DNA from 2 places in the Nonomuraea sp. CX421 genome. Region 1 is predicted to be linked to the other one. Evidence: predicted binding sites of a transcription regulator. Region 1 holds the regulator's gene; the other holds the start of a gene.
What was found. The regulator LexA, encoded in region 1, represses DNA repair genes until DNA is damaged. The targets are predictions, from matches to a motif close to TCGAACANNTGTTCGA.
Positions count from the first base shown of each region.

Region 2: AC5L3X_RS20465 (Rv2578c family radical SAM protein) is a predicted target of LexA. The motif match lies at 6,846-6,861, and genes of this name have one in related genera.

Region 1 is NZ_JCADBK010000006.1:66,281-76,788, reverse strand. Features, by position in the region: gene lexA (transcriptional repressor LexA) at 1,314-2,021, shown strand; gene AC5L3X_RS13535 (MalY/PatB family protein) at 2,205-3,314, shown strand; gene AC5L3X_RS13530 (S41 family peptidase) at 3,346-6,510, opposite strand; gene AC5L3X_RS13525 (hypothetical protein) at 6,680-7,126, shown strand; gene AC5L3X_RS13520 (TIGR03557 family F420-dependent LLM class oxidoreductase) at 7,162-8,127, shown strand; gene leuS (leucine--tRNA ligase) at 8,132-10,508, opposite strand, start outside.
Region 2 is NZ_JCADBK010000010.1:223,639-234,146, reverse strand. Features, by position in the region: gene AC5L3X_RS20505 (peptidoglycan-binding protein) at 1-642, opposite strand, end outside; gene AC5L3X_RS20500 (hypothetical protein) at 639-1,178, opposite strand; gene AC5L3X_RS20495 (response regulator transcription factor) at 1,333-1,986, shown strand; gene AC5L3X_RS20490 (sensor histidine kinase) at 1,983-3,176, shown strand; gene AC5L3X_RS20485 (NUDIX hydrolase) at 3,208-3,804, shown strand; gene AC5L3X_RS20480 (lysophospholipid acyltransferase family protein) at 4,054-4,716, shown strand; gene AC5L3X_RS20475 (penicillin-binding transpeptidase domain-containing protein) at 4,808-6,382, shown strand; gene AC5L3X_RS20470 (DUF3040 domain-containing protein) at 6,464-6,736, opposite strand; gene AC5L3X_RS20465 (Rv2578c family radical SAM protein) at 6,870-7,907, shown strand; gene AC5L3X_RS20460 (glycosyltransferase family 4 protein) at 8,396-9,688, shown strand; gene AC5L3X_RS20455 (HNH endonuclease family protein) at 9,927-10,508, shown strand, end outside.

The DNA.
Region 1 (10,508 bases):
AAGGCCACCCATGAGGATCTGCCCGGGCTCGCCGCCGCGGGCCGGGCCCCGCTTCGTCCGCAGCAGCGCGTCCGCTGCACGACCCCCGCTACGTCCCGCCCTGCGACCTTTCTGGGATCGCACCGGCGCCGCGCCCGTCACTTCTCGCTTGGCGGGCTGTCGCCCCTCCCTGCGTGCCGAGGCGGTGTCGTCAGGCCCCCTCGCTCCACGGGCCCCACCTCCAGGATTCGCTCCTTCCCCCCCGTATGGCGCGATGTCCTCATCCCTTGGCTCCGTACGCGGCGGAGGCACCAGCCACAGCTGCGGCCTCCCCGGCCCCGTCGACCTGCGCCCCGCCCTTCGCCCATCATGCGAAACCACGCTTTCCCCTCCCTTCTCGCCCCGCACTCCAGCTCGATCCGCTCCGGCTCCGGCATCACCCCTCAGTTCCGCATCCCCGCTCGACCGGGACTAACGACCTCACCCGAGCGACCACGGCCAGCGACCCCACCGCCACCACCGTTACCACCGCCACCGCCCCCGTCGTCGTCCCCGTCGCCGCCACCATCACCATCACTGTCGCTATCGCCACCACTGCCAACGTCGCCGTCACCGGAAGGTCAACCCTGTCGGCGCCCCCGGCACGGCGACCTTCGGCGTCACCCAGCGACGCGGCCCCGCCGAACGATCCCGGGATGCCGGGGGGACTTGAGACGGCCATGGGAGTGAGCGACCGCGCAATGTCGATCGGCGCATGGCGTGTCGCAAGTGATTTCCCAGGGGCATGGTCCAGGGCCGGAGATTTCGCGAAGACACGGTCCGACGCCGGATCTTTCGCGAGGCGGTCCAGGACCGGAGCTTTCGCGAGGACGCAGTCCAGCGTCGAAGGTTTCGCGAAGACACGGTCCGACGCCGGATCTTTCGCGAGGCGGTCCAGGGCCGGAGGTTTCGCGAGGACGCGGTCCAGGGCCGGAAGTTTCGTGGGGCATCGTACGGGGCCTGTGCGGCCGTGACGGCCCCGAGTGGCGCCGGCTTCGGCGGCCGGTTGCTTGACCTGGTCTCGGCTCGGGTCTGTGATCCTGGTGGTTCGCACGGATGGACCTCCCACACCGTCGCGGCCCCGGGAAATGGCCAAATAAAGATCGGCGAATCGAACACGGTGTCGATCGAACTCCCGTACGATGTTGTACACCACGCTGCCGACATTTTCGAGGAAGACTCGAACAATTGTTTGAAGATGATCTTCAACAGCGATACGGTCGCTGTGTGCGACATGGAGACCACGGACCGGAGGGTTCGCCGGTGAGGCGGGCGACCGGGCGAGGAGGAAGAGCATGAGCGAGCGGGATGACGCTAACGGGGTCACTGACCTCGCGGTGCGGCGGCGTGACTCCTTGGGGCTGACCCCGAGGCAGCGCAAAATCCTCGAAGTGATTCGCGACTCGGTGCAACAGCGCGGATATCCGCCGTCCATGCGTGAGATCGGCGAGGCCGTGCAGCTGACGAGCACGTCCAGCGTGTCGCATCAGTTGACGGCATTGCAGCGCAAGGGCTACTTGAGGCGCGATCCCCACCGGCCACGTGCGCTGGAGGTGCGACTGCCCGGTGAGCCCGCGCTCTGGGTCGACCCCGATGCCGGCAGCGAGGAGTCCCCGGTCAGCCGCCCCACCGCCGCCTACGTGCCGCTGGTCGGCCGGATCGCCGCCGGCGGTCCGATCCTCGCCGAGGAGAGCGTCGAAGACGTCTTCGCCCTCCCCAAGCAGTTGGTCGGCGAGGGCACCCTGTTCCTCCTGCAGGTCGCCGGTGACTCCATGATCGATGCCGCCATCGCCGACGGCGACTGGGTGGTCGTACGCCAGCAGCCGGTCGCGGAGAGCGGCGACATCGTGGCCGCCATGATCGACGGTGAGGCCACGGTCAAGACGTTCAAGCGCAAGGACGGCCACGTCTGGCTGGTGCCCCACAACTCCAACTACGACCCCATCCCGGGTGACGAGGCCAGCGTCCTGGGCAAGGTCGTCGCGGTGCTGCGCCGCCTCTGACGGTCCACCGTTCCCCGCGGCGCGCGGCGTCTCATCGCCCGCGCCGCACCGGCGTGTCCCTTCAGGCGGCCGGTTCAGCCGGTCGCGTCCAGCTGAGGTCGGCAGCTGCTCATGGAGGTCGAGGCGAGTGGCACACGCAGGCGAACACTCAGACGGTTCGCCCAGGAGATCTAGACTGAGCACGTGAGCGACGAAATCCATCTCTACGACCTCAAGTCACAGCATGATGGGTTGAAGTGGGCCGAAGCCGGACCAGGAGTCATCCCCGCCTGGGTGGCCGACATGGACTTGCCCACCGCCCCCGAAGTCATCCAAGCGCTACAGCGCCGGGCCGAAGGTGATCTTGGCTACCCGGCCTGGCTGCTGAGCCAGCAATGCGGCCCGCTGGCCGAGGCGTTCGCGGAGCGCATGGCGACCAGGTACGGCTGGGAAGCCGACCCCGTGCACGTGCGCAGCTACAACGATCTCAACCAGGCGCTCCAGGTGCTGCTGCACGTCTGGACCCGGCCGGGTGACGGCGTGGCCGTCCACACCCCTGCCTACCACCCGTTCCTCGACACCCTGGCTGTCATGGAGCGCCCGCTCCACGCCATCCAGATGCGGCCCGAGGGCGAGTCCTGGCGGTTCGAGGTGCCCGACCTGTCGGGCTGCCGGGTGCTGCTGCTGGTCAACCCGCACAATCCCACCGGCCGTGTCTTCACCCGCGAAGAGCTGGAACGGCTGGCCGAGCACGCCGAGCGGCACGACCTGCTGGTCATCTCCGACGAGATCCACGCCGACCTGGTGTACGACCCGTACGAGCACATCCCGTTCGCCACCATCCTGCCGGACCGGACCGTCACCCTGACCTCGGCCACCAAGGCGTTCAACCTCGGCGGGATCCGCTGCTCGGTGGCCCACATCGGCTCACCGGAGATGCGCGAGGCCCTCGACGGTCAACCGCCCTTCGTCTACGGGTCGGCCAACCTGTTCGGGGTGGAGGCGACGGTCGCCGCGTGGCGGCACGGCGACGCCTGGCTCCGGGAGACCCTCGCCCTGCTCGACCGTAACCGCCGGACCATCGCCGAACGCCTGCCTCCCACGGTCGGCTACCGCGTCCCGGAGGCCACCTACCTGGCCTGGCTCGACTACGGGCGGCCCGGCATGGCGAAGGTGCTGGAACAGGAGGCCAAGGTCCTGCTGAGCGACGGCGCCCTGTTCGGCCCCGGCGGCGACACCCACGTCCGGCTGAACTTCGCCACCACCGAGCCCATCCTCACCGAGATCCTCAACCGGCTGAACCGGGCCGGATAAGCACCGGCCCGGCCCGATCCGGTCGCGACGGTCAGGATCGGGAGGACCAGGTGGGGGGCGGCAGGTCGGGAGGCGTCGCGGCGGGGTGCTCGTCGAGGGCGGCCAGGGCCAGTTCGACCGCCTTCTCCAGCTGCGGGTCCCGCCCGCCGACCCGGTCCTGCGGCGTCATGACCACCTCGACGTCGGGGTCCACGCCGTGGTTCTCCACGCCCCAGCCCTCGCCTTCGAGCCAGTACGAGTAGCGAGGCTGGGTCACGACGGTCCCGTCGGCGAGCGAGTAGCGCGAGTCGATGCCGATCACGCCGCCCCACGTCCGGGTGCCGACGAGCGGGCCGATGCCCCGGTTCTTGATGCCGGCGCTCACGATGTCGCCGTCGGATCCCGCGAACTCGTCGGTGACGGCCACGATGGGGCCGCGTGGCGAGTCCTCGGGATAACGCGTGGGCTCGTAGCCTCGGGCGTGCGCCCAGCCGGTGACGCGGCGGGACAGCTTCTCCAGGACGAGCTCCGAGGTGTGTCCGCCGCCGTTCTCCCGAACGTCCACGACGAGTCCTTCGCGGGCCATCTCGGTGCGCAGGTCTCGGTGGAACTGGGCCCATCCGGAGGCCACCATGTCGGGCACGTGCAGGTAGCCGAGGCGACCGCCGGAGGCCCGTCTGACGAAGGCCCGCCGCCCCTCCACCCAGTCGTGGTAGCGCAGCTGGGTCTCGTCGCTGATCGGGGTGACGACGACTCTGCGCAGGTCGCCGCCGGACGCGGGCCGTACGGTGATCTCGATGGGCTGGTCGGCGGTGCCGGACAGGCATTCGAGCGGGCCGCGGACGGGGTCGACCTGGCGGCCGCCCACCGCGACGATCTCGTCGCCCTCGCGGACGGCGACGCCGGGCGCGAGCAGCGGCGAGCGCGCGTCGTGGTCGGACGACTCGCCGGGCAGGATCCGCGCGACGCGCCACGCGCCCTCGTCGTCCCTGAGCAGGTCGGCGCCGAGCAGGCCCTGGCGGCAGCGCGGGTCGACGGCGGGGCCGCTGGGCCGGGCGTAGGCGTGGGAGGTGCCGAGCTCGCCCTGCACCTCCCAGAGCAGGTCGATGAGCTCCGAGTAGGCGCCGATCCGATCGACGAGCGGGGCGTAGCGGTCGAGCACGGCCTGCCAGTCGACGCCGTTCATGTCCGCGCGCCAGAAGTGGTCGCGCATGAGCCGGCCGGCTTCGAGGTAGCCCTGCCGCCACTCGGCGACCGGGTCGAGCTGGAGCGCGATCCGGTCGAGGTCGATGGTGACGACCTCGTCTCCCTCTGTGGCGGCGCGGGTCTGCAGCCCGTTCTTGCCGGTGAGGACGAGGCGGGTGCCGTCGCCGCTCACCTCGAACGCCCGCAGTTCCCTGCCCAGCTCGCACCTGACCCGCTTCTTCAGGTCATAGCGTTCCAGGACGACCTCGCGGACCGGCTCGGTGCCGTCGCCGAGTTGGCCGGACAGCGGGTAACGCAGCCAGAGCAGGGCGTCCTTGGCGGTGCGCAGGTTGCCGTACCGTCCGGCGGGGACGGGCACCGGCACCACGCGCGAGGCGAGCCCCTCCGGGTCGACCTCGGTGCGCGGCGGGGTGTCGTCCTTCCGCTTCTCGTCGGACGCGGGCTTGTCGTCCTCGCCGTTGAACCCGCGTCCCCGCAGGCAGGGGTCGAACGGCGAGGGCGCCGTGGCCCGCAGCGGCACCATGTACGGCCGGCAGCCCGCGGGGAAGGACAGGTCGAACACGTGCGCGTCGTAGACCGGGTCGAACGTCCGTACCGACAGGAACGCCAGGTGCTTGCCGTCCCGGGTGAACATCGGGTCGAAGTCGGCGAAACGCACCGGAGTCACGTCGATGATGGACGAGCCGTCGACGCGGCCCATCTTGATCTGCGACAGCGGGTCCTGGTGCGGGTGCACCCAGGCCAGCCAGGCCGAGTCGGGTGAGAAGGTGAGCCCGCTGATGTCACCCTGGGTGGTCCGGTCAAGCTCTCTGACCTGGCCGGATTCGAGGTCGACGACCAGCAGCCGTCCATCGTGGGTGGCCGCCGCGACGTGCTTGCCGTCGGGTGAGGCGTCGAGGTCGAGCACCCGGCCGAGCTGTCCGGCGGCCAGCGTGCGGATCTCGCCGCCGGGGGTGCCGACCTCCAGTCCGTCTTCGCCGGTGATGTCGGAGATCCAGACGGTCCGGCCGTCGGCGTCGAGGGCGCGCGGCAGCCGTACCCGGACTCCGGGTTGCGCGCGCAGCACGCCGGTGGGGCCGTCGCGGTGGGTCACCCAGTGGGCGGTGCCGCGGATCTCGACGGCGCTGGCCCGCCCGGTGGGATCGGGCGAGAAGGAGCCGACGCGGGTCGGCGCCGGGCGCTTCGCGCGCGCCGGGCGCGGCCCGCCGAGCTTGATGTCCAGCTTGTACGGCTCGGAGTCCAGGTCCTCCAGCAGCCACAGGTCGCCGGCGTGGCTGTAGACCACCCGCCGCCCGTCGGTGGCGGCGTGACGGGCGTAGAACTTCTCGTGTGGTGTGTGCCTGCGCGGGTCGGAGCCGTCGGCGAGGCAGGAGTGCAGGTTGCCGTTGTCGTCCACGTCGGACAGGAAGGCCAGGCGGTCGCCGACCCACAGGGCCGACCAGTACTGGGCCGTGCTGTCGGCGAACAACCGGGTGAACTCACCGTCGCCCTCGACGTCGACCCAGATCTTGCCCGCGGTTCCGCCGCGGTAGCGCTTCCACTGTGAGGGCTCGCGCCACATTGGCGACACGGTCGCCACTCGATCTCCGCTGACCGCGACGTCGCTCACCCACCCGTAGGGCAGGCGGATCGGCTCTCCGCCGTCGAGCGGGACCGCGTACGCCCAGGTCCTGATGCGGCCTCCCTCTCCGGCCGCGGTGACGGCGAGCACGTCCCCGGCGGGGGTCCAGCCGCGCGATCCGGTCGTCGCGTTGCCCCAGTGGGTGAGGCGGTCTCCCTCGGGCCCGTCGAGCTCGGCGGCGAACACCTCGGGCGTTCCCTCACGGTTGCTGGTCCACGCGATGCGGGTGCCGTCGGGCGAGAATCTGGGGTGGGAGACGGGAGTGCGGTCGGCGGTGAACCGCCAGGCCCTGCCGCCCGTCACGGGGGCCAGCCAAACGTCGTCATCGGCGACGAAGGTGACCAGGTCACCGTGCAGATGCGGATATCTCAGGTATGCGCCAGTTGTCACACGTGCACACTAGTGCCGTCCACCGAGAGCCTGAGCTGTCTCGGTCGTCCGCGAGGAGGCGAAGCCGCACTAGAAACTATGAAATTCCTGGTCAAGTCCGGGCTCAGACCGGGATGCGGTGGAATGTCGCGGGCAGGAGTGCGAGACCACATCTCACCTGCGAGGAATCATGATGTTCTGCACTCACGCGTACCACCTTCCGCCCCGGATCGCGGCCGGTGTGTTCATCCTGAACTCAGGTCTCTCCAAGGCCAAGGCCGACCGGGAGACCGCGGTACGGGTGCACGGCATGGCCGCCGGCACCTATCCCGCCCTTCGCGGGAAGGATCCGGAGGAGTTCGTCAAGATGCTGTCGAGGACGGAGATGGCCCTTGGCGCGGCGCTGCTGGTCCCGCTGGTCCCCTCGCTGCTGGCCGGGGCCGCCCTCACCGCGTTCGCCGGCGGCCTGCTCGGGATGTATCTCAAGACGCCGGGCATGCGCCGGGAGGGCAGCCTGCGCCCCTCCCCCAACGGTCTCGCGCTGGCCAAGGACGTCTGGCTGTTGGGCATGGGGCTCGGCCTGGTCCTCGACGAGCTCAGCGAGCCACGCACCATCATTGATCTCCGGTGCTCTTGACCTAAAATCCATCAATTCCGGGCAGAAAGCACTGCATGGTGCAAATCGGATACACCCTGATGTGCGAGCAGACGCCCGCCCGGCAGCTCGTGGACGACGCGGTGACGGCTGAGCGGATCGGCTTCGACTACGCGGTGATCTCCGACCATTACTTTCCCTGGGTGGAGGAACAGGGGCACTCTCCCTACGCCTGGTCCGTGCTGGGCGCGACCGCCCAGGCGACCGAGGATCTGCCCCTCATGACGTACGTGACCTGCCCGACGATGCGTTATCACCCGGCCGTGGTCGCGCAGAAGGCCGCCACCATGGGCGTGCTCACCCACGGCCGCTTCACCCTCGGCCTGGGCTCCGGCGAGAACCTCAACGAACACGTCATCGGCGAGGGCTGGCCACCGGCCGACACCCGGCACCGGATGTTCCGTGAGGCCATCGAGATCATCCGGGAGCTGTTCGACGGCGACTACGTCACCTACCAGGGTGAGTTCTACGACATCGACTCGGCCAAGCTCTACGACCTGCCGGACGCCCCGGTGCCGATCGGCGTCGCCGCCTCCGGCCGGACGTCCGCCTCGATCGCGGCTGACTTCGCCGACGCGCTGATCATCAACGAGGTCCTGCCGGACGTGGTCGACCAGTTCGCCGCGGCGGGAGGCGTGGGCAAGCCGGTGTACGGGCAGCTGGCCGTGTCGTACGACACCGACGCGCAGGCCGCCAAGGAACGCGCCCACCGGTTGTGGCGCTGGTCGGCGGCCGGCTGGAAGGTCATGGCCGAACTGCCGGCACCGGTGAACATCGCCGCCTACGCCGAGTACGTACGTCCCGACGACATCGCCGCGAGCGTGCCGTGCGGCGCCGACGTGGACGCCGTGGTGGCGGCCGTCAGGAAGTACGTCGACGCCGGCTACTCGCACGTCGCCCTGGTGCAGATCGGGCACGACCAGCAGCAGCCCTTCTTCGGCTGGGCCGAGAGGGAGCTGCTGCCGGCGCTGCGCGCCCTGTGAGGCGTCAGGGAACGATGTTGACCAGTTTGGGCGCCCGCACGATCACCTTGCGCGGCTCGCCCGACAGGTAGCTCCGCACCTTCTCCGAGCCCAGGGCGAGGGCCCGCAGGTCGTCCTCGGAGATGGCGGGCGAGACCTCCAGGCGCTCGCGCACCTTGCCGGCCACCTGGACGACGCAGGTCACGGAGTCTTGGACGAGCAGCTCCGGCTCGGCGACCGGCCAGCCCGCCAGCGCGACCGAGCCCTGGTGACCCAGCCGCTCCCAGCCCTCCTCGGCGGTGTAGGGCGCCACCAGCGACAGCATGACGGCCAGCGTCTCCGCGGCTTCGCGCACGGCGGGGTCGGCGGCGCCCGGCCCCGAGTCGATGGCCTTGCGGGCCGCCGAGGTCAGCTCCATCAGCCGGGCCACCGCCACGTTGAAGCGGTGGGACTCGATCAGCTTGGTGACCTCGTCGATGGTGCGGTGGGTGACCTTGCGCAGCTCCAGGTCGCCGCCCTCGAAGGCGACGCCCGGCTCGCTCGCCGTCTCGTCCATCACCCGCAGGGCGCGGGCCAGGAATTTCTGCGACGCGGCCGGCGACACATCGGCCCAGTCGATGTCGTCCTCGGGCGGCCCGGCGAACACCATGGTCAGGCGGACCGCGTCGACTCCGTAGGCGTCGATCTGCTGGCCCAGGTCGACGCCGTTGCCCAGCGACTTGGACATCGCCTTGCCGCCGTTGATCACCTGGCCCTGGTTGAGCAGCCGCAGGAACGGCTCGGTGAAGTCGAGCATGCCCATGTCGTGCAGGACCTTGGTGAAGAACCGCGAATAGAGCAGGTGCAGCACCGCGTGCTCGACGCCGCCGACGTACTGGTCGATGGGGCCCCACTTGCGGACCTGCTCGACGTCGAACGGGCCGTCGGTGTAGCCGGGCGAGCAGTAACGCAGGTAGTACCACGACGAGTCGACGAAGGTGTCCATCGTGTCGGTGTCGCGCCTGGCCGGGCCGCCGCACTTGGGGCACTCGACGTTGACCCACTCACTGGCGCCGGCCAGCGGGGCGACGCCCTTGGGGGCCAGCGCCTCGCCGCGCAGGTCGGGCAGCGTGACGGGCAGCTGGTCGTCGGGGACGGGCACCTCGCCGCAGTCGACGCAGTGGATGATCGGGATCGGCGTGCCCCAGAACCGCTGGCGGGACAGCAGCCAGTCGCGCAGCCGGAAGTTGACCGCGCCCGTGCCCCGGCCCTCGACCTCCAGAATGTCGATGATCTTGGCGATGGCCTCGGTCTTGGTCAGGCCGTCGAGCGGGCCGGAGTTGACCAGTTTGCCCTCGCCGGGGGTGGCTACGCCGGTCTCACCCGGATCGGCCAGGCCGGTGTGCACGACGACCTTCACCGGCAGCCCGAACTTCATCGCGAAGTCGAGGTCGCGCTGGTCGTGGGCGGGCACGGCCATGATGGCGCCGTGGCCGTAGTCGGACAGCACGTAGTCGGCCGCCCAGACGGGGATGCGCTCGCCGTTGACCGGGTTGATCGCGTAGCGGCCCAGGAAGACGCCGGTCTTGTCCTTGTCGGTGGACAGCCGCTCGATGTCGCTCAGCTTGGCGACCTCGGCGCGGTAGGCCTCGAACGCCTCGCGGTGCTCGTCGGTGACGATCTCGTCGGCCAGCGCCGCGTCCACGGCGACCACGAAGAACGTCGCGCCGAACAGGGTGTCGGGCCGGGTGGTGTAGACGTGGACCGGCTCCTCGCGGCCCTCGATCTCGAACAGCACGTCGGCGCCCTCGGAGCGGCCGATCCAGTTGCGCTGCATGGTCAGCACACGCTCGGGCCAGCCGCCCTCCAACTGGGCCATGTCGTCCAGCAGCCGCTCGGCGTAGTCAGTGATCTTGAAGTACCACTGCGTCAGCTCGCGGCGGATGACGTCGGCGCCGCAGCGCTCGCACTTGCCGGCCACCACCTGCTCGTTGGCCAGCACGGTCTGGTCGTTGGGGCACCAGTTGACCAGGCCGCCCTTGCGGTAGGCCAGGCCGCGCTCGAAGAAGCGCAGGAACAGCCACTGGTTCCAGCGGTAGTAGTCGGGGTCGCTGGTGTGCAGGCGGCGCGACCAGTCGAAGGAGATCGCGTAGCGCCTGAAGGAGTTGGCCTGGGTCTCGATGTTGGCGTAGGTCCACTCGGCCGGGTGCGCGTTGCGCTTGATCGCGGCGTTCTCGGCCGGCAGGCCGAAGGAGTCCCAGCCGATCGGGTGCAGGACGTTGTAGCCCTTCTGGAACCAGTAACGCGCGAAGACGTCACCGATCGCGAACACCTCGCCGTGGCCCATGTGAAGGTCACCGGAGGGGTAGGAGAACATGTCGAGCATGTAGCGCCGCTCCCGGGTGTCGGCGGCGTCCTCGCTC
Region 2 (10,508 bases), on a different contig from region 1:
GAGGTCGACGTGCACCAGCCGCCGGACGCCGCTGACCGTGAGGACCGGCCGTCCGGGGCCGGCCTTGCCCCCGACCTCCGCCTTGACGTCGGTCACCCGGGCCACCCCGGGCAGGAAGACCACCTGCGCGGCGTCCACCCGGCCGGTCTCCGGCAGGCCCCGGTCGTCCTGCCAGCGCTGGACCGCCAGGTGGGTGGCGTAGCTGAAGTGGTCGTCCACCGTCAGGTACTCGCCGTAGCCGAGCGCCTTGAGGTTGCGCTCCAGCTGCTTCACGTCCGGGCCGTCGGGGACGCCCTGCCGCAGCTCCCGGTAGAGCGGCAGCTTGCCGTACATGAGGACGACCGGTTTCCGGTCGACCCTGAGCAGCGGGCGCCCGCGGCGGATGAGCGCGCCCTGCGCGGGCACCCAGGTGACCGTGCCGGCGGCGTCGGTGCCCACCTCGCGTTCACCGGAGTAGGTGAGCGAGCCGTCGACCGTCTTGGTGTCCACCAGGTCCTGCCGGGTGATCTGCGCCGTGGCCGGGACGCCCGGCGTGGCGGGCTCCGCCGAGCCGGTGCCGGTCTCGCCGAGCAGGACCATCCCCGTCCAGGCCGCGGCGGCGGCCAGCAGGCCGCCGCCGGCCAGGGTGAGGCTTCTCCTCATCGCGGGCCACCGCCGAGGTCGAACTCCTTGCACGCCTCGTGGGCCGCGTTGAGCTTCTCCTCCGGTGTTCCGGCCGGGATGTCGATCTTGAACTTGCCGTCGGAGCTCGGGTCCTCCATGTGGATGCCGTGCTCGCGCATGCACTGGGCGAACTTGAGCGCCCGGTCCTGCGTCTTCTGGTCAGGCCTGCCCATGCGGTCGCCGATGGCGGCGTCCATGAAGTGCTTGCACGCCTGCTGGGCCTCCTCGACCTGCTGCTCCATCCCCTTCTTCATCTTGATCCTGATGGCGCCGTCGGGCTCGGGGTCGTCCATGGGGACGCCGTGCTCGCGCATGCACTGGGCGAACTTGAGCTGGGCCTCCCTCGGATCGGTGGGCGCCGAGGCGCCGCCCGTCGCCGTGGCGGCCGTCGAGGCCGTGGGCGTGGCGGAGCCGCTGGCCGCGCTGGCCACCCCGTCCTGCTTCGCGGGAGCACCGCCGCACGCGGCCAGCGCCAGGATCAGGGGCAACGCGGCCAGTACCGGTCGGACGTTCATGACTGTCACTCCTTCGCGCCGCGGGTCGTTCGCCCGGGGCGCGATGCACACTTCACCGGTGCTGGTGCTAAACGCAGATAAGCCGGTGATCTCCTTATTCGCGGCTAACACCTGATCCGCCACGCTCGACAGCGGACCGGGAAAGGGGTGGCCGATGCGGGTGCTCGTCGTGGAGGACGAGGAGGAGCTGGCCGACGCCGTCGCGCGGGGCCTGCGGCTGCACGCCATGGCGGTCGACGTCGTGTACGACGGGCAGGAGGCGCTGGCGCTGGCCGGCTACGTCGACTACGACGTCGTCGTCCTGGACCGCGACCTGCCCGAGGTGCACGGCGACGACGTGTGCGCCGAGCTGGCATGCGCCGCGCCGGCCAGCCGGATCCTCATGCTGACGGCGGCCGGGCGGGTGAGCGAGCGGGTCGGCGGGCTGTCGCTGGGCGCGGACGACTATCTGGTCAAGCCGTTCGTGTTCGCCGAACTGGTGGCCCGGATCCGGACGCTGGCCCGCCGTTCTCCCCGGGCGCGGCCGGCCGTGCTGGAGCGGGCCGGGATCAGGCTCGACCCCGGCCGCCGCACGGTGACCCGCGACGGGCGGCAGATCACCCTGAACCGCAAGGAGTTCGACGTGCTGCGTGAGCTGCTGCGCGCCGACGGCGGCCTGGTCGCCTCGGCGGAGCTGCGCAGGAGCGCGTGGGACGAGTACGCCGACCCCGCCAGCGGCGTGCTGCGCGTCACCCTCACCTCGCTGCGCAAGAAGCTCGGCGCACCCACGGTGATCGAGAACGTGCCCGGCCGCGGATACCGCCTGTGAGACGCGTCGCGCCGCCGTGGAAGAGGCTGGGCCTGCGGATGCGGCTCACCCTCCTGTACGGCGGCCTGTTCTTCGTGGCCGGCTCGCTGCTGCTGTGGTCGACCTACCTGCTGACCGGGCGGGCACTCAACGAGCGGTTCGCGGTCAAGTCGACGGTGATCGGCCCGGCGGCCACTCCGGGAGCCGGCGGCTCGCCCCTCCAGCACGACGTCATGTTCCGGCGGCTGGAGACGGACGTCAGACAGCGGGCCGACGGCGTGCTCGACGAGATGCTGCGCTCCTCCGTGGTCATCATGATGCTGATCGGGATCGTGGCGGTGGTCCTGGGCTATCTCGTGGCCGACCGGGCGCTGCGCCCCCTCGACCGGGTGACCGACACGGCGCGGCGGCTGTCGGAGAGCACGCTGCACGAGCGGATCGCGCTGAACGGCCCGCCGGACGAGGTCAAACGGCTGGCCGACACGTTCGACGCGATGCTGGACCGGCTGCACCGGGTGTTCGACGGTCAGCGGCGGTTCATCGCCAACGCCTCCCACGAGCTGCGCACCCCGCTGGCGATCAACCGTACGGTGCTGGAGGTGTCGCTGGAGGAACCCGAGGCGTCGCCGGACCTGAAGGCGCTGGCGCGGGCGCTGCTGGGCACCAACGCCCGCTACGAACGGCTCATCGAGGGGCTGCTGCTGCTGGCCGAGTCGGAGCAGGAGCTCGCCGTGCGCCGGACCGTCGACGCCGAGCAGGTCGTACGGGCCGCGCTGGAACAACTCGACCCGCATCCCCGCAGGCGGCGGCTCACCCTGCGCGACGACCTGCGGCCGGCCCTCGTCGTGGGCGACCCGCTGCTGCTGGAGCGGTGCGTGTTCAACCTGCTGGAGAACGCGGTCAAGTACAACGTGCGCGACGGCGAGGTGACGGTGAGCCTGCGCCTGGACGGCGACGACGCGATCCTGACCGTGGACAACACCGGCCATCCCATCCCGGCGTACGAGGTGGAAAATCTGTTCGAGCCGTTCCGGCGGCTGCAGGGCGACCGGGTGCGGTCGGCGCGCGGCTCCGGGCTCGGCCTGTCGATCGTGCGCGCGATCGTCGACGCGCACGGCGGCGCGGTCACCGCCCGGGCGCGCCCGGCGGGCGGGCTGAGCGTCACCGTACGGCTGCCGGGGGCCGGGCGCGATGGGGTGACCGTGTCCTGAGCTGCGAGCGGGCGCGTGAGAGGCTGGGCGGGTGCTTCCCCCGATCGACGAGCTGCGCGAGCTGATCAGCGCCCACCTGTCCGCCTTCGACCGCAGGCAGGTGCCGCCCGCCGAGGGGGTCCGCCGCGCCGCCGTCACCGTGTGCGTGCTCGAGGACCCCGATCGCCGGCCCTACACGATCCTCATCAGGCGCGCGCCGCACGGCCGCAACCCCGGGCAGTGGGCGCTGCCCGGGGGCAGGCTCGACGACGGCGAGCAGCCGGTCGAGGCGGCGCTGCGGGAGCTGGCGGAGGAGACCGCGGTCACCGGGGTCGAGGTGGCGGGGCTGCTCGACGACTTCGTCACCGACTCGGGGTTCGTCATCACGCCGGTGGTGGCCTTCGGCGGCAGGCAGCGACCGGTGCCCGACCCGCGCGAGGTGGCGTCGGTGCACGACGTGCCGCTGGAGTGGTTCCTGGCGCCGGGGGTGCCGCGCTGGCGGGGCGAGCTGCTGCAGATGCCGCTCGGGCCGTCGATCGTCATCCACGCGCCCACCGGGGCGATTTTGTGGCAGTTCGCCGAGGTCGCGTTGCGTGGCCGTGAGCTGCGGGTCTTCGACGTGGTCCAGCCGCACTGGACCAGAACGTGACCGATTCTTTGGGGCAGGTGGAATACGCCCTGCCGGATGTCCGTTAGAGTCGAATGGCCGATGTGGTCTGTGTCCCCCGGGCCGCAAATTACCGCCTTCACGGAATACCGTTCGGCTGGAGCCGTGTTGTGCATCTCGCCGAGGAGGCGACCGCCACATCGGCCTTAACGTGTTTTTTGTAGGCGCTCCGGTCCCAGCCGGGGCGCCTGCTTTATGGTGGGGTGGCCGACCAACGATCATCAGGAGCGCATGTTGCTGTACCAAGTGGTCAAGTTCGCCGCCACGCCGCTCGCGCATGTGATGTGCCGCCCGCACATCTCCGGCGCGACGCACGTGCCTCGGACGGGGCCGGCCATCCTGGCCGCCAACCACCTCTCGGTGCTCGACTCGTTCCTGCTTCCCGCGCTGTTGCCACGCCACGTCACGTTCGCCGCCAAGAACGAGTACTTCTCCGGCAACCCGGTCTCCGGCTGGTTCATGCGGCTCGGTGGCAGCCTGCCCACCGACCGCGACAGCGCGCACGCCGCGCAGTCGATGCTGGACGCCGCCGCCGACCTGCTGGAGCGGGGTGAGCTGTTCGGCATCCATCCCGAAGGCACCCGCTCCCCCGACGGCCGCCTCTACCGCGGCAAGATCGGCGTGGCCTGGCTGGCGCTCAAGACCGGTGCGCCGGTGCTGCCGGTCGCGCTCTCCGGCACCGAGAAGGTGCTGCCCGTGGGCGCCAAGGTGCCCCGCCCGGCCAGCATCGGCATCCGCATCGGCGCGCCGCTGACGTTCAAGGGCGACCACGCCAACGCTCGCGACCGCCGGCGCGTCACCGACGAGATCATGTCGGCGATCCAGAAGGAGTCCGGGCAGGAGTACGTGCCCACCTACGCCGCCAGCTTCAAAGCCGCCAGCGGCATGTCCTGATTCGTCCCCGCTAAGCTCGGGGACCCATCCGAGGAAACGCTGCCGACGACCAGGGGGCTGACCAGTGGCGCGTGGCCGCACCATCGCAATCGTGTCCGGCGTCTCCCTGCTGGTGGCGGGCGCCGCCGGCGGGGGCGCCTACTACCTGCTGCACACCCGGGGCACTCCCGCCGAGACCGCGCAGCGGTTCGCCGCCGCCTGGCAGGCCGGTGACAAGCCGGCCATGACCGCCGAGCTCGCCACCCCTCAGCCGCTGACCGCCTACGACCAGATGCGCACCGGCCTGGGCGTCGAGTCGACCACCGTCGAGCTCGGCCAGGTGAGCCCGGGCGACGACCGGGCCACCGTCCCCTACACCGCCACCGTCAAGCTGAAGAACGTCGGCGAGTGGACCTACCAGGGGAGGCTCGACCTGACCGTGGCCGACCGCGCCTGGAAGGTCGCCTGGACACCCGCGACCCTGCACCCGTCGCTGACCTCGGGCGCGTCGTTCGCGCTGAAGACGCGCTGGCCGGACCGGGCCGAGATCACCGACGCCGGCGGCGAGCGCATCGACACCGGCGCCGCCGGCGGGTCGGTCCAGCAGCTCGTCGGCTACCTGGACAAGGCGACCAAGAAGGACGTGGGCAAGCTCGGCGCCGCCTACAAGACCGGCCAGGCGGTCGGGCGCGGCGGGCTGCAGGAGACCTTCGAGAAGCGGCTGGCCGGCACTCCGACCACCGAGATCCAGGCCGGCGGCAAGACGCTCGCGACCATCGACGGCACCGACGGCGAACCCGTGCGCACCACCCTCGACGCCGCCACCCAGGCCGCCGCGGTCGCCGCCGTCAAGGACGTCGACAAGCCCACCTCCCTGGTCGCCATCAGACCCAGCACGGGCGAGATCCTGTCCGTGGTCAACAACCAGGGCGGCTTCAACCGGGCGCTGGACGGCCGCTACCCGCCCGGGTCGACGTTCAAGGCCGTCACCGCCATCGGGCTGCTGGCCGCCGGGCTGTCGCCCAAGGACACAGTCACCTGCCCGCAGTACGCGACCGTGGGCGGCCTGAAGATCCGCAACTCCGAGAAGGAGCACTTCGGGTCGCTGTCCTTCCTCGACTCCTTCGCCCACTCGTGCAACACCACGTTCGCCCCGCTGGCCAAGCAGCACCTCGGCGCCGCCAAGCTGCTGGAGACGGCCGAGCAGGTCGGCTTCAACCAGCCGCTGAACATCGGCGTGCCCGCCACCAAGGCGAGCTTCCCCCGCGCCCAGTCCGACGCCGAGCTGGCCGCCGAGGCGTTCGGGCAGGCCCGGATCACCGCCAGCCCGCTCTCGATGGCGTCGGTCGCCGCGGCCATCGCCGACGGCACCTGGCGGCCGCCCACCCTGGTGCCCGACCTGAAGCAGAAGGCCGGCGAGCAACCGCTGCCCGACGGGGTCAAGTCGGGGCTGCACGCCATGATGGCCGCCGTCGTCACCAAGGGCACCGCCAAGTCCGCCGGCCTGCCGGCCGGCACCCGTGGCAAGACGGGCACCGCCGAGTACGGCACCGGCGAGAAGCTCGACTCGCACGCCTGGTTCATGGGCTTCAAGGGTGACGTCGCGTTCGCGGTCGTGGTGGAAGGCGGCGGCGGGGGCGGCAAGGTGGCCGCCCCCATCGCGGCCGCCTTCCTCCGCGGCCTCTGACGCCTCACCGCGTCCCCTTCGACCTCGGGGCGGCCATGACTCGGGCCGGACGAGCGGCGGCACGCAGGGTGATGACGGTCGTCAGAGGGACGCGGTCAGGGTGGCCGCCTCGTGCTGAAGAACCATGATCAGGAGTGTGGCGACCAAGGTCGCGATGAGCAGCCAGCTGATCAGGATGATGATCGTGGAGCGGCGCGGCCCTCGCCTGCCGCCACCGTCGGCGCCGTCCCTGGCCTCGCTGCGGCGCACTCGCTCGTTGAACGACTCCAGCCGGGCGACGAGCCGGGGGTCGTCATCGACCAGATGCCGCTCGATCTGCGCGAGCATCCGCTCCTCATCCTGCGACCAGGCCATAGACGCACCTCCGGAACGCAAGCTCTGTCCGGGTTTCCTGCCCAACCCTGAAGATCATTAGCCCCCGCCTGGGCAGGTAATTGCCGTCACTTTGCGTTTGCGATCATCGTCGAACCTTTGTTCTAATCATGGGATGCGCTGGGACAACCTGCGCCTGACCGCCACCGGCGGCCAGGCCGATCCGGCCGTGCCGCTGTTCTCCGGCGGCGCGGTCACCCGCACCTTCGACACCCCCGAGTTCAGGGGCATGACCTTCTACGAGATCCGGGCTCGCTCGATCATCAACCGGGTTCCGGCGGCCAGCCAGGTCCCGTTCACCCATACGATCAACCCCTACCGGGGCTGCGGGCACCGGTGCGTCTACTGCTTCGCCCGCAAATCGCACGAATACCTCGACCTCGACGCCGGAGCCGACTTCGACTCCAAGATCGTCGTCAAGGTCAACGCGGCCGAGCTCGCCCGCAGGGAGCTCGCCGCGCCACGCTGGCAGGGCGGCCACGTGGCGATGGGCACCAACGTCGACTGTTACCAGCGCGCCGAGGGCCGCTACCGTCTGATGCGCGGCATCCTGGCCGCGCTGCGCGACGCCGCCAACCCGTTCTCCATCCTCACCAAGGGCACCCTCATCCTGCGCGACCTCGACCTGCTCACCGAGGCGGCCGAGGTCACCGAGGTCGGCGCCAACGTGTCGGCGGGCTTCCTCGCCCCCGACGTCTGGCGCGCGGTCGAGCCCGGCACCCCCGCCCCGCACCGGCGGCTGGAGGTGTGCGCCACGCTCAACGACCACGGCATCGGCTGCGGTGTGCTGATGGCGCCGATCCTGCCCTACCTCACCGACTCCCCCGCCCAGTTGGCGCGCACGGTCAGGGAGATCGCCGCGTCCGGCGCCACCCACATCGCGCCGATCGTGCTGCACCTGCGCCCTGGGGCGCGCGAGTGGTGGCTGGCGTGGCTCGCGCGCGAGCACCCACGACTGGTGCCGCGCTATCTCGAGCTGTACGGCAGAGGCGCCTACGCGCCCAAGGCCTACCAGGAGCGCGTCACGGGCCAGGTCAAGGAGCTGGCCGCGCGCCACGGCGTCGGCCGGGCGTCCCCGGCCCGGGCCAGGCGGCTGCCGTCCCGGCCCGCCGGTCGACAGCAGCCCCAGCCGCAACAACTGACCCTGCTGTGACATTTCGGAGTGGTTATTGATGCTATGTCGGGTTTCAGTGTCAAACGGGTATTAAGCGGCTTAGTGTGCCGATCGGCACAAGAATCCACACGGGGGAAACCATGTCCGAGATCAAGAAGAAACCGTCCGCCAAGTCCGGCAAGGCCAAGAAGCAGGCGATGAAGGCGGATCGCCAGGCCAAGGAGATCAAGAAGGAAACCAGGAAGCCCGACGAGGCGTGACCCGGTGACATGACCGGACGGCCGGGCCGGCGTCCCGGCCGTCCGGTTCACCTATTCGTCCCATGCCCGCCCGCACGTGGGCCCCGCGTCAGTCGCACATGCAACCTTAAGACCCTTTATGGCGTCTAATGATCATAGGTGGGGATAGCGCCACGGGGACTGACGGCGCACTCCATCTGAGCCAATACGAAAGCGCCGGTGGCGAGAACGTCTCGCCACCGGCCATGTGTGTTGTTGACACTCTCGCGACAAGGAGGGATCCCACAGGTGCGCGCACTGGCACGCAAGGGCAAGTCAGCGATGGTCCGGCTGTACAGGGGATACAACCGGCGCAAGAAGCGCGGCGCGCCGCCTCCGTCGATCGACCGGATCCACATCCTCCTCCTGCACGCCAACGGCATGGGCGGCACGATCAGGACCGTGTTCAACGTCGCCGGCTACCTGGCACGTGAGCACGACGTCGAGATCGTCAGTGTGCTGCGGGAGGCCGAGGAGCCGTTCTTTCCCGTCGATCCGCGGGTCAAGTTCCGATATCTGGACGACCGGGTCAATCCGGGGCTCGACCCGATGCGCGCGATGCTGTCCAAACTGCCCAGCAAGCTGATCCCCCCGGACGAGTCGGCGTACCATCGCTTCAACCTGTGGACCGACCTCAAGCTGGCCCGCTACATCCGCTCGCTCGACACCGGCGTGCTCATGGCCACCCGGCCGGGGCTCAACCTCGTCATGGCCCAGTTAGCCCTGCCCGGTGTCATCACCATCGGCCAGGAGCACGTCGCCCTGCGCACGCAGCCCGACTCCATGCAGGCGCTCATCAAGTGGCGCTACCGCCGCCTCGACGCGCTCGTCACCCTCACCAAGGCCGACCAGCGCGACTACCGCGCCACCCTGACCAAGAAGCCCAGGAAACTGGCCCGCATCCCCAACGCCGTGCCGCCGCTGAGCGGCGACGTCGCCAAACTCGACGCCAAGGTCGTCATCGCCGTCGGCAGGCTGACCCGGCTCAAGGGCTTCCACCGGCTCATCACCGCCTGGGAGGAGGTCGCCCGGGCCCATCCCGACTGGAAGCTGCGCATCTTCGGCGCCGGCCCCCAGGAGGACAACCTGCGCGCCCAGATCACCGAGGCGGGGCTCGACGGCGTGGTCGAGCTGCCGGGAGCCACCTCCGACGTCGGCGCCGAGCTGGAGAAGGCCTCCATCTTCGTGCTCAGCTCCCGCCACGAGGGCTTCCCCATGACCATCCTCGAAGCCATGGCCAAGGGGCTCGCGATCGTCAGCTTCAACAGCCCCCACGGCCCCAAGGAAATGATCACGCACGAGTCCGACGGGCTGCTGGTCAAGCCGCGCACCAACGCCAACCTCGCCGCCGCCATCCTGCGGGTCATCGAGGACGAGCCGCTGCGCCGCAGACTCGCCGCGGGTGGCGTGGAGACCGCGCGCCTCTACGACGCCGACGTCATCGGCGCCCAGTGGGAGGCGCTGCTGGGCGAGCTGCTCGCCCGCCGCGACGGCACCTGGGTCAAACCCCCGGCCCGTCCGGCTTCACAGGTCCGGCCATGACGCCGGCCGGCGAGCCGTAGACCGTGATCGGCGTCCTCGGCCGCCCCTGAGCGGCGCGGCGGCCATCGGCCGCCCGCCGCCGTCATCCCCGGCCGTTCCTTCACCGACCGGAACGTCCTTCACCGACCGGAACGGCCACATCCTCCTCTCCGCGCCGCCCGCAAGGCCTTACCGTGTCAAAGCAGACCAGGCTGGGGAAATCCTCTCTAGAGAACCTCCCTCACCCCCGGAGGCGTGCTTGAGCACCAAGGACGCGGTCGCCATCCTGGCGGGAGCCGCACTCGTCGCAGCACTCCTCGGCTCCGGCACCTCCAGCCCCGCCACGGCGGCCAGCCCGCTCGGCAACGCCAGCGGCACCCTGCCCGGCCTGGCGCCCATCACCACCGCCGCCGACAAGGCCACCGCCCGCCGGCTCATCCAGCGGTTACGCGTCAAGGGCCGCGGCCCCACCACCGGCTACGCCCGCACCCGCTACGGCGCCAACTGGGCCGACGACGCCACCGGAGTCCCCTACGCCCGCAACGGCTGCCGTACCCGCGACGACCTGCTCGCCCGCGACGGACAGGACATCAGATACCGCGACGGCTCGCGCTGCGTGGTCGTCTCGATGCGCCTGGCCGACCCCTACACCGGCCGGACCATCCACTGGCACAAGGACCGCGCCGACGAGGTCCAGGTCGACCACGTGGTGCCGCTCGGCTACGGCTGGCGCATGGGCGCCCCCCGCTGGCCCATGTCCAAACGCCTCGACTTCGCCAACGACCCGCTCAACCTGCTGCCGGTCGACGGCGCGGCCAACGAGCAGAAGGACGCCTCCGGC